Regions from separate parts of the Monashia sp. HAY1-2A genome, predicted to be linked through region 1. Evidence: riboswitches for the same ligand, from Rfam matches in the RefSeq annotation. Region 1 holds a riboswitch; each other region holds the start of a gene.
What was found. Region 1 has a riboswitch for S-adenosylmethionine ahead of ACPYOM_RS01100 (bifunctional o-acetylhomoserine/o-acetylserine sulfhydrylase). Riboswitches for the same ligand answer to the same signal wherever they lie in the genome.

Region 1 (3,200 bases):
GTTGAGCTCGCCCACCACCACGTCGAACCCGCGGTCGCGCAGGCACCGGACGGCATGGGTGAACCGACCCCACAGGCGGTCCTGGACGCCCGAGCTCGGCGAGGTGACACCGACCCGGTCGCCGGGACGCAGGGGAGCGGGGTAGCGGATCGGCATGGCCGACATGCTGCCAGCCGTGCCGACCCGCCACACCCCGTTCTCCGCCGGTGCTCAGGCCTTCGCGGCCGCGAACCCCTGCTCGAGGTCGGCGAGGATGTCGTCGATGTGCTCGATGCCCACGGCGAGGCGCACGAGGCCCGGGGTGACACCCGCCGCGAGGCGGTCCTCCTCGGGGCCCTGCGAGTGGGTCGTCGAGGCGGGGTGGATGACCAGGGACCGCACGTCGCCGATGTTCGCGACGTGGCTGTGCAGGGTCAGCGCCTCGACGAACCTCTTGCCGGCATCGAGACCACCGGCGATCTCGAACGAGAGCACCGCGCCCGCGCCACGGGGCGCGTACTTCTGCGCCGTGGCGTGGGAGGGGCTGTCCGGCAGCGACGCCCACACGACCCGCTCCACCTGGGGGTGACCCTGCAGGTAGGCAGCGACCCTGGCGGCGTTCGCGAGGTGGCGCTCGATGCGCAGCGACAGCGTCTCGAGGCCCTGGGCGATGAGGAACGCGTTGAACGGTGCCGCGGCCGGCCCGAGGTCCCGCAGCAGCTGCACGCGCGCCTTGAGGATGTAGGCGAGGTTGGCCCCGAGCGGGCTGCCGACGCCGAGGTCGCGGGCGAAGACGAGGCCGTGGTAGCTCTCCTCGGGGGTGTTGTAGTTCGGGAACCGCTCCGGGTCGGCGCCGTAGTCGAACCGGCCCGCGTCGACGATGACGCCGGCGATGGACGTGCCGTGACCGCCGAGGTACTTCGTCGCGGAGTGGACGACGACGTCGGCGCCCCACTCGATCGGGCGGATGACGTACGGGGTCGCGATGGTGTTGTCCACGACGAGGGGGACGCCGTGCTCGTGCGCGACCGCCGCAACCGCCTCGATGTCGAGCACCTCGGCCTTCGGGTTGGCGATCGTCTCGCCGAAGAACGCCTTCGTGTTCGGTCGCACGGCGGCACGCCACGCGTCGACCGAGCTGGGGTCCTCGACGAAGCTCACCTCGATGCCGAGCTTGCGGAAGGTGAACCTCAGCAGGTTGACGGTGCCGCCGTAGAGGCTCGGCGAGGCGACGATGTGGTCACCGGCCTCGGCGATGTTGAGCAGGGCCAGGGTGGTGGCCGACTGTCCCGAGGCGACGAGGAGGGCCCCGACACCGCCCTCGAGTGCGGCGATGCGCTGCTCCACGACATCCGTCGTCGGGTTCATGATCCGCGTGTAGATGTTGCCGAACTCCTTGAGCCCGAACAGGTTCGCCGCGTGGTCGGTGTCGTCGAAGACGTAGCTCGTCGTCTGGTAGATCGGCAGGGCGCGCGCACCGGTCGCACTGTCGGCGCTCTGTCCGGCATGGATCTGCTTGGTCTCGAAGGACCAGTTCGGCTCGGTCATCGTTGTCTGCTCTTCCTGGTTCGGGTCGATGACCGGTCGTCGTCCCGACGGCCCGGCGCACCGACGGCTCGGTGCGGGGAGAGGGTCTCCGCGCTTGCCCGCGCCGGCTGTCGACGTCGGGCCAGGTCCTCACCCGGGGCACCCCGCCGCGGTTGGGAGGGTTGCCGGCCAGCGAGCCGGGGCTTGGCGCTGGCGCTCATGACCTGCCCGCAGTGTAGACAGCGGCGGCCGAGGAGTGGGAGCCGGTGTCCGAGGGGTGGCGGCCACCTCCCGCGGAAGCCGCGCCGTGGCGCGGTACTGGCGGCGTCGGGGCCGCTTCCGCGTCGGAAAGTGCGCCGCGGCGCGGTACTCGTGGCGTCGATCACGAGGACGTCCTACTAATCCGAACCCGTGAGTAGGATCGGGCCGTGAGCACGAACGCCGACTTCGACCTGTACCGCACCAGCGAGGACCACGAGGCGCTGCGGGAGGCCGTACGCGCCGTGGCCGAGGACAAGATCGCGCCCTTCGCGGCGGCGGTCGACGCGGAGGCCCGCTACCCGCAGGAGGCGCACGACGCCCTCGTGGCCTCGGACTTCTTCGCCCCCCACGTGCCGGAGGAGTACGACGGCGTCGGGGCCGACGCGCTCGCGACGTGCATCGTCATCGAGGAGGTCGCCCGCGTCGACGCGTCCGCCTCGCTCATCCCCGCCGTCAACAAGCTCGGCTCACTCCCGCTCATCCTCGACGGAAGCGACGAGCTCAAGGGACGCTACCTCCCGCCCCTGGCCCAGGGCCGGACGACGTTCTCGTACGGGCTCTCCGAGCGCGAGGCCGGCTCGGACACCGCGTCCATGAAGTGCCGCGCCCGGCAGGACGGCGACGGCTGGGTGCTCAACGGCCAGAAGTCGTGGATCACGAATGCCGGTGTGTCCGAGTACTACACGGTCCTCGCCGTCACCGACCCCGACGGTCCCCGGGGTGGCAACGTCACGGCCTTCGTCGTCGAGAAGTCCGACCCGGGGTTCACCTTCGGCGAGAAGGAGCGCAAGCTCGGCATCAAGGGCAGCCCGACCCGCGAGCTGCACTTCGACGACGTCCGGATCCCCGGTGACCGCGTCGTCGGCCAGGTCGGTGACGGCCTCAAGATCGCGCTGCGCACCCTCGACCACACGCGCGTCACCATCGGCGCGCAGGCCGTCGGCATCGCCCAGGGGGCGCTCGACGTCGCGCTGGCCTACGTCAAGGACCGCAAGCAGTTCGGCAAGCACATCGCCGACTTCCAGGGGATCCAGTTCATGCTCGCCGACATGGCGATGGAGCTCGAGGCCGCGCGCCAGATGGTCTACGTCGCGGCGGCCAAGTCCGAACGCGGTGACAAGGACCTCTCGTTCTTCGGGGCAGCGGCCAAGTGCTACGCGTCGGACGTCGCGATGAAGGTGACGACCGACGCCGTGCAGCTGCTCGGGGGAGCCGGCTACACCCAGGACTTCCCGCTCGAGCGGATGATGCGCGACGCCAAGATCACCCAGATCTACGAGGGCACCAACCAGGTCCAGCGCATCGTCATGGCACGCCAGCTGCTCAAGGGCTGACCGGGCGACGAGGCTCAGTGCCGGCGCCGGTTCCCGCGGGTGCTCGAGCTGGAGGCGTGGATGTCGGCCGCGACGCCCCGCAGCGCCTCGGTGATGGTC
Region 2 (3,200 bases), on a different contig from region 1:
ACCGAGCCGACCTGCTCCTCCTCGATGAGGAAGCCGTCGTGTCCGTAGGCGGAGGTGATCGACACGCGCGTCGAGACGGGGAGAGCCGCATGCAGCTCGTCCGACAGCCGCGGGGGGTACAGCCGGTCGGTGTCGACGGACACCACGGTGCAGTCGGCCGTGACGCGGGCCAGCGCCGCCTCGATGCCGCCGCGGTCGCGGCCGACGTCGTGGGAGTTCATCGCCTCGGTGAGCACGACGTAGGAGTTCGCGTCGAAACGGCGAGCGAGCTTGCCGGCGTGGTGGTCCAGGTAGGACTCGACGGCGAAACGCCCTCTGCCGGCGGCGCGTTCGCTGAGGCTGAACGGGTCCTCGCCGAGCTGGGCCTGACGGCCGAACCGGTCGTCGAGCTCGGTCTCGGTGCGGTAGGTCACGTGCGCGATGCGCCGGGCGAGGCCCAGGCCGGTGTCGGGACGCTGGTCCGTGTCGTAGTAGTCGCCGCCGGCGTAGTGGGGGTCGCTGCGGATGGCGAGCAGCTGCGGCTGGCACCAGGCGATCTGCTCGGCCGTGGCGTAGGGCGTGGAGGCGAGCACGACACAGCGGTCGACGTCGTCGGGGTGGCTGACGGCCCACTCGAGGGCGCGCATGCCGCCCATCGAACCTCCGACGACCGCGGCAAGCCGCGTGATGCCGAGCTCGGTCAGCAGCGCCCGCTCGGCGGCGACCTGGTCGCGCACGGTCACGTACGGGAAGCGGCTGCCCCAGGGGCGCCCGTCGGGGGCGGGGCTCGCCGGCCCGGTCGAGCCCTGGCAGCCGCCGAGGACGTTGGCGGCGACGACGAACCAGTCCTCGGGGTCCACGGCCTGCCCGGGGCCGATGAGGCTGTTCCACCAGCCGGGCGACGGGTGGCCCTCGCCCGCCTCACCGACGACGTGGCTGTCGCCGGTGAGGGCGTGCTCGACGAGGACGACGTTGTCGCGGGCCTCGTTGAGCCGGCCCCACGTCTCGTAGGCGATCCGGACCTCGGGAAGGACGCCCCCGCGCTCGAGCTCGAGGTCACCGACGTCGACGAACTGCCGCCTGCCGACGGGGTCCCCCTCGCGCCAGACGCCGTCGCCGCGTCGGTCGGCCGAGACGTCGGGACGAACGGGCTGCGAGCCGTCGACACCCTGCTGGCGTCGGGCCGGACGGCGCGTGACCTGGCCGGACCGGTGGGTCACAGTCATTCTGGCTGCTCCTCGGGTGTGCGCGCTTGCCGCAGTCCCGTGCCGGTGCGGCCTGGTCCTCACCCGGGGCACCCCACCGCGAAGGAGGGTTGCCGGCCAGCGAGCCGGGGCTTGGCGCTGGCGCTCATGACCTGCCACCACCATACGCGACCGCGTCTCGAGGCGTGGCCCTCGGGTCCACGGGCTGGACGGCCTGGAGGGCAGGTCAGGCGCAGCTGCGGGGACGCAGGCCCCGGTCGAGGGACTGCCGCACGAGCTGTGCCAGCCGGTACCGCGGGTCGACCTCGAGGGCACGGTCCACGGCGACGGAGGCGTGGGCGCCGTCGCCGAGCCACCAGGCGTACGCGGCCACCACCGCCAGGACCGGTGCCGCACACGCGGCGGGGGTCGCCCGGCACAGCTCTTCGAGGCGCGCCAGGCGCACTCGCTCGGTCACCGCGCGGTTCCACCCGCCGCTCCCCTCCAGCATCTCGTCGATGTCCTCCTCGATGTCCTCGTCGATGTCCTGCTCGATGTCCTCCTCGATCTCCCCGTCCACGACCTCCCTCACGTCCCGCAGCATGCTCTCGTGGGAGGACGTGTCGGCCTCGAGTGCGCGGCGCAACCGGCTGACGAGGTCGCGCGGGCAGGCCTCCAGGGAGAGGGTCCCGGGGCACAGCCACGCGACGAGCAGGTCGCGCAGGCGGACGTCGACGAGCGGGCCGAGCAGCGCGGCCAGCGTCGTCGGCGTCGGCTCGGTGCCGAGCCCGCGGCGCACGAGGCGGACCCACGCCCCCAGTGCCTCGTCGACGAGGGCAGCGCGCGCCCGGCGGTCGGCAACGCCGGTGCCGACATCCGAGGGGGCGTACCGCTCGGCCCACGCCTCGACCGCGGCGAGCCGGTCGTCGTGACGCGGGTCCTGCGTCGGCAGGGGCTCGACGAGCGCTGCGAGCTGCTGGCGCGTGCCCAGCACGACGGTGCCCAGGGCGACGTACTCGGCGACGGCCGGGACGTCGGCCACGTCCGGCAGGGCTCGCCCGGGCGGTGGGCAGCAGGCGCAGTCGAGCCCGAACCAGCGGCCCTCGCGCACGACGAGCCGGTCGCCCACCGGGACGAGCTCAGCCTCGAGCGCGTCGCCCAGGGCGGTGAGCAACGGTGCGGGATCCTCGTCGGCGGCGCCGCCGGCGAACCCGACGAGGACGACGCGGCTCGGCCGCTCGCGCACCAGGGCGGGCAGGACCTGCGCAGCCGCCGCGGCGGCGTCGGGTGGGGCGACGAGGTCCAGCCGGGCCACGAGCCCGAGGCGCCGGCCGTGGAAGCAGGCCACGACGACACTGCGCTCGGGCCTGAAACCGAGGTGGTAGGGCAGGACCGTCAGCAGGTCGGCCGGTCCGGACAGGGAGATCTTCGGCATGCCCGAAGGCTGCCCCCGGCCGGCGCGGAGCGGCACTCCCCCGCCGGCCGCCTGTGGACCGCGCCGCCAAGCGCGGAGGGGGTGTGGACGACGGTGCTGCGTCAGCGCTCGAGGCGCTTGCGGACCGACTCGAGCACGTAGTCGGTGGCCGCCTGGCGGACCCCCTCGGGCAGGCGTACCCCCTCGGAGCGACCCGGTCCGGTCGAGCGCGGGCCGGCCGCCGGGCGCTGCGCTCCGAGGCCACCTGCGGTCGGTGTCCCCGAGGCGCCTGTCGAGCCGGTCAGCCGCCCGACGACACGGCCCGGTGCGGCAGCCCCGGTCACGTCACGGTCGCGGCGTCGACCGTCGGCGACCTGGCCGGCCCAGAGCCGGGCCTGCGCGTCGGCAGGCGTCCCCAGCGCGGTCCCCACGCGGTCGTCCGGTGCGGTCGGGGACGCCGACGCGTGCCCGGGCTGCTCGGTGCGGGTCCGCGGCGTCCGCTGGGCAGCACCCGGGCGTGACGTCCCGGGCCGGTGCAGCCCCTGGCCGATCTCCCAGGCGATGAAGCGGTCGGTCTCCTCGAGGAAGGCCTTGACGACCCAGGTGAGCACCACGGCGTCGTC
Region 3 (3,200 bases), on a different contig from region 1:
GAAGTCGGTCGACGGGGTGAGCGGGTTCTCCTACCCGCTGATCTTCCTACCGTTCATCAGCTCGGCGTTCGTGCCCACCTCTGGCATGCCCGGTCCCGTGCGTTGGTTCGCCGAGCACCAGCCGGTCACCTCGATCGTCGACACCATCCGCGGCCTCTACGCCGGGCAGCCGGTCGGCAACGACGCCTGGATAGCCGTCGCCTGGTGCGTCGGCCTGCTGGTTGTCGCCCACACCCTCGCGAGGCGCACCTACCGCAGCAAGATCGCCTGACTCGGCGGGAGGCGACGACGGGTGGACACCGCGAAGCGCCATGACACCGCCGCGGCAGGAGAATGACGCCATGCTCACCATCAGCCAGCTCGCGTCGTACGCCGGCGTGACGGTACGCGCGGTCCGGCACTACCACGCCAAGGGGCTGCTGCCCGAGCCCGGGCGCGACCACTCCGGCTACCGGCGCTACGACGCTGCCGCCGTGGTCGAGCTTGTCAAGATCCGCACCCTGGCCGACGCCGGCGTACCTCTGTCGCGCGTGCATGAGCTGCTCACGGCACGGGACGAGGAGTTCGCGATGGCCGTCGAGGACATCGACCGCCGGCTGCGCGCCGAGATCCGCCAGCGCCGACGTCACCGGCAGCAGATCGCCAAGCTCGCGGCCGGCGAGAGCCTCACGCTGCCGCCGGAGGCCGTCGCGTACCTGGACCGGATGCGCCAGCTCGGGTTCAGGGAGCGGCTGATCGAGGTCGAGCGCGACAGCTGGATCCTGATCGCCGGCCAGATGCCGGATGCCGTGCCGGCCCTCATGGCCATCAAGCACGCCCAGATCGAACACGACGGGCTGCGTCGGCTGTATCTCGACATCGGAGACCTCGCCGACTGCGGGCCGGACGACCCGCGGCTGCCCGCGCTCGCAGACCGGGTCGCCGCCTTCATCGAGGCCGCGGCAGCCGAGGCCGTGGGCATCGAGGACGAACATCCCGTCAGCGAGGACCTGGTCGCCCTGTTGGACGCGGCGTTCGTCGAGTCCTTCCCGTGCGCGAACCACCTGCTGGAGCTCCTCGAGGAGCGCGGCTGGACGGGCTGGACCAACATCCGGCGCATGCACCCCGCGGTCTGACCCCCCCGCGGCATCGTCCGTCGACACCCGTCTTGCCGCGACCAGCGGGGATGCGTGTCTCGGCATGAGAGACCTTTTCCTATGGAACTGGTAGGTCTTGGCGTTGTCCCGCTACTGTCAGGACAGGTCACGAGATCCAGTGCCAAGCCCCGGCTCGCTGGACGGCAACCCTTCCTCGCGATGGGGTGCCCCGGGTGATGACACGGCGGCCGCCGACCGGTGGTCGCAAGCGCGAGGCTTTCTGCCTCACGTCTCTTCCGAGGACGACTCATGAACCACATGCTCACCGGCCGACGCCACGTCGACCTGCGGCGCGTGAGCAGCTCCCTCTGTCCCGCCTGAGCAAGTCCCCCGAAACGCGGCTGCGCGACGCCACGAGGATGTCCTGCTGCCCGCCATCGCCGCATCGCGTCTTCGCGCAGCGACTCGCGGACATGCCTGAACGACGTCGATCCGCGGCCGCCCGCGGACGCGCCTACAGGCTTTCCGCAGCCGGCCTGCTGACCACCTGCAGCTGACGCGGAACGCCCGCCTGCTCCCCGAGTCCCGGTACGGCACTCGCCTCGGCATGCCCTCCCGGCGCGCGGATCATCACGGCTGCCCTTCTGACCCAGCCGCCGGGACCAGCCCTGCCTCCGCCTGACCCGCCGACGCCACTTGCCCGTCCATTCCCGCAGAAAGAAGCACCGACATGAAGAAGTTCCCCACACGGATCCTCGCCCTTCCTGCCGTGACCCTCCTCGTTGCCGGACTGGCCTCGGCCTGCTCCTCCGCCTCCGGGGCCGAGCAGAAGGAGTCGGGCCCCGTCACGCTGCGCTACCAGGGATGGGCCAACTCCGTCACCCTCCCCGAGCTCGCCGAGGACCTCGGCTACTTCAAGGTCGTCAAGCTCAACTGGGTGGGCAACACCATCAGCGGTCCCCAGGACATCCAGTCCGCGGCGACGAACCAGACCGACTACGGCGGCGCCTTCGCCGGCGCGGTCGTCAAGCTGATCACGGCCGGCGCACCGGTCAAGGCCGTCATCAACTACTACGGCGAGGACGCGAAGACTTTCAACGGCTTCTACGTCAGGGCCGACAGCCCCATCCGGACGGCACGGGACCTCATCGGCAAGAAGATCGCCGTCAACACGCTCGGCGCGCACAGCGAGGCCGTCATCAACACCTGGCTGCAGAAGAACGGCCTCACACCCGACGAGATCAAGCAGGTACAGCTCGTCGTCGTGCCACCGAACGACACCGAGCAGGCCCTGCGTCGGGGTCAGGTCGACGTCGGGACGCTCGGTGGTGTCCTGCAGGACCACGCCGTCGCAGCGGGCGGACTGCGCCGCCTGTTCAGCGACTACGAGCTCTTCGGCGCCTTCAACGGCGGCCAGTACGTCCTACGCGACGAGTTCATCAAGGACCACCCGGACGCCGCCAAGGACTTCGTCACCGGCGTCGCCAAGGCGATCGAGTGGGAGCGCACCACCCCGCGTGAGCAGGTCATCGCCCGGTTCACCAAGATCATCGAGCAGCGCGGCCGCCACGAGAACACCGACAACCTCAAGTACTGGAAGAGCGTCGCGGTGACCGACCGCGGCATCATCTCCGACACCGACTTCACCCGCTGGGGCAGCTGGCTGCAGGAGAAGGGCTTCCTCAGCGGCAAGAAGCTCGACCCCGCCAGCTACTACACGAACGAGCTCAACGGGCTCGCGAAGGCTGGGTGAGCTCGGTGAGCACCCAACAACACCAGGGAAACCCGCCCACTCCCCGCATCTGCCTGCGGGGCGTCACCAAGGACTTCCAGGTCCGCCCAACCAAGGACACCCCGTCCGGCCGCGTGCTCCGTGCACTGGAGGACATCACTCTCGACGTGTCGGCGGGCGAGCTGCTCACCCTCGTGGGCCCGAGCGGGTCGGGCAAGACAACGCTCCTCGACATTCTCGGCGGGCTGAGCGAACCCACCGCGGGCGAGGTCCTCGTCGACGGCAGGCCCGTCGCCGGGCCGGGCCTGGATCGGGGCATCGTGTTCCAGCAGTACGCGCTCTTCCCGTGGCGCACCGCGCTCGGCAACGTCGCCTTCGGGTTGGAGGGGCCA

Region 2: linked by a shared signal. The riboswitch ahead of metX (homoserine O-acetyltransferase MetX) and the one ahead of ACPYOM_RS01100 (bifunctional o-acetylhomoserine/o-acetylserine sulfhydrylase) in region 1 are both predicted to bind S-adenosylmethionine.
Region 3: linked by a shared signal. The riboswitch ahead of ACPYOM_RS11790 (putative leader peptide) and the one ahead of ACPYOM_RS01100 (bifunctional o-acetylhomoserine/o-acetylserine sulfhydrylase) in region 1 are both predicted to bind S-adenosylmethionine.

What each region holds. Positions count from the first base shown of each region.
Region 1 covers NZ_JBNDHY010000004.1:12,419-15,618, reverse strand. The annotation lists gene ACPYOM_RS01105 (LD-carboxypeptidase) at 1-156, opposite strand, end outside; gene ACPYOM_RS01100 (bifunctional o-acetylhomoserine/o-acetylserine sulfhydrylase) at 211-1,557, opposite strand; SAM riboswitch class IV at 1,613-1,731, opposite strand; gene ACPYOM_RS01095 (acyl-CoA dehydrogenase family protein) at 1,935-3,101, shown strand; gene ACPYOM_RS01090 (MarR family winged helix-turn-helix transcriptional regulator) at 3,116-3,200, opposite strand, start outside.
Region 2 covers NZ_JBNDHY010000003.1:21,976-25,175, reverse strand. The annotation lists gene metX (homoserine O-acetyltransferase MetX) at 1-1,205, opposite strand, end outside; SAM riboswitch class IV at 1,223-1,337, opposite strand; gene ACPYOM_RS00830 (DUF4192 domain-containing protein) at 1,411-2,598, opposite strand; gene ACPYOM_RS00825 (YkvA family protein) at 2,700-3,200, opposite strand, start outside.
Region 3 covers NZ_JBNDHY010000068.1:2,141-5,340, reverse strand. The annotation lists gene ACPYOM_RS11800 (ABC transporter permease) at 1-271, shown strand, start outside; gene ACPYOM_RS11795 (MerR family transcriptional regulator) at 342-1,115, shown strand; SAM riboswitch class IV at 1,241-1,353, shown strand; gene ACPYOM_RS11790 (putative leader peptide) at 1,386-1,457, shown strand; gene ACPYOM_RS11785 (ABC transporter substrate-binding protein) at 1,807-2,829, shown strand; gene ACPYOM_RS11780 (ABC transporter ATP-binding protein) at 2,835-3,200, shown strand, end outside.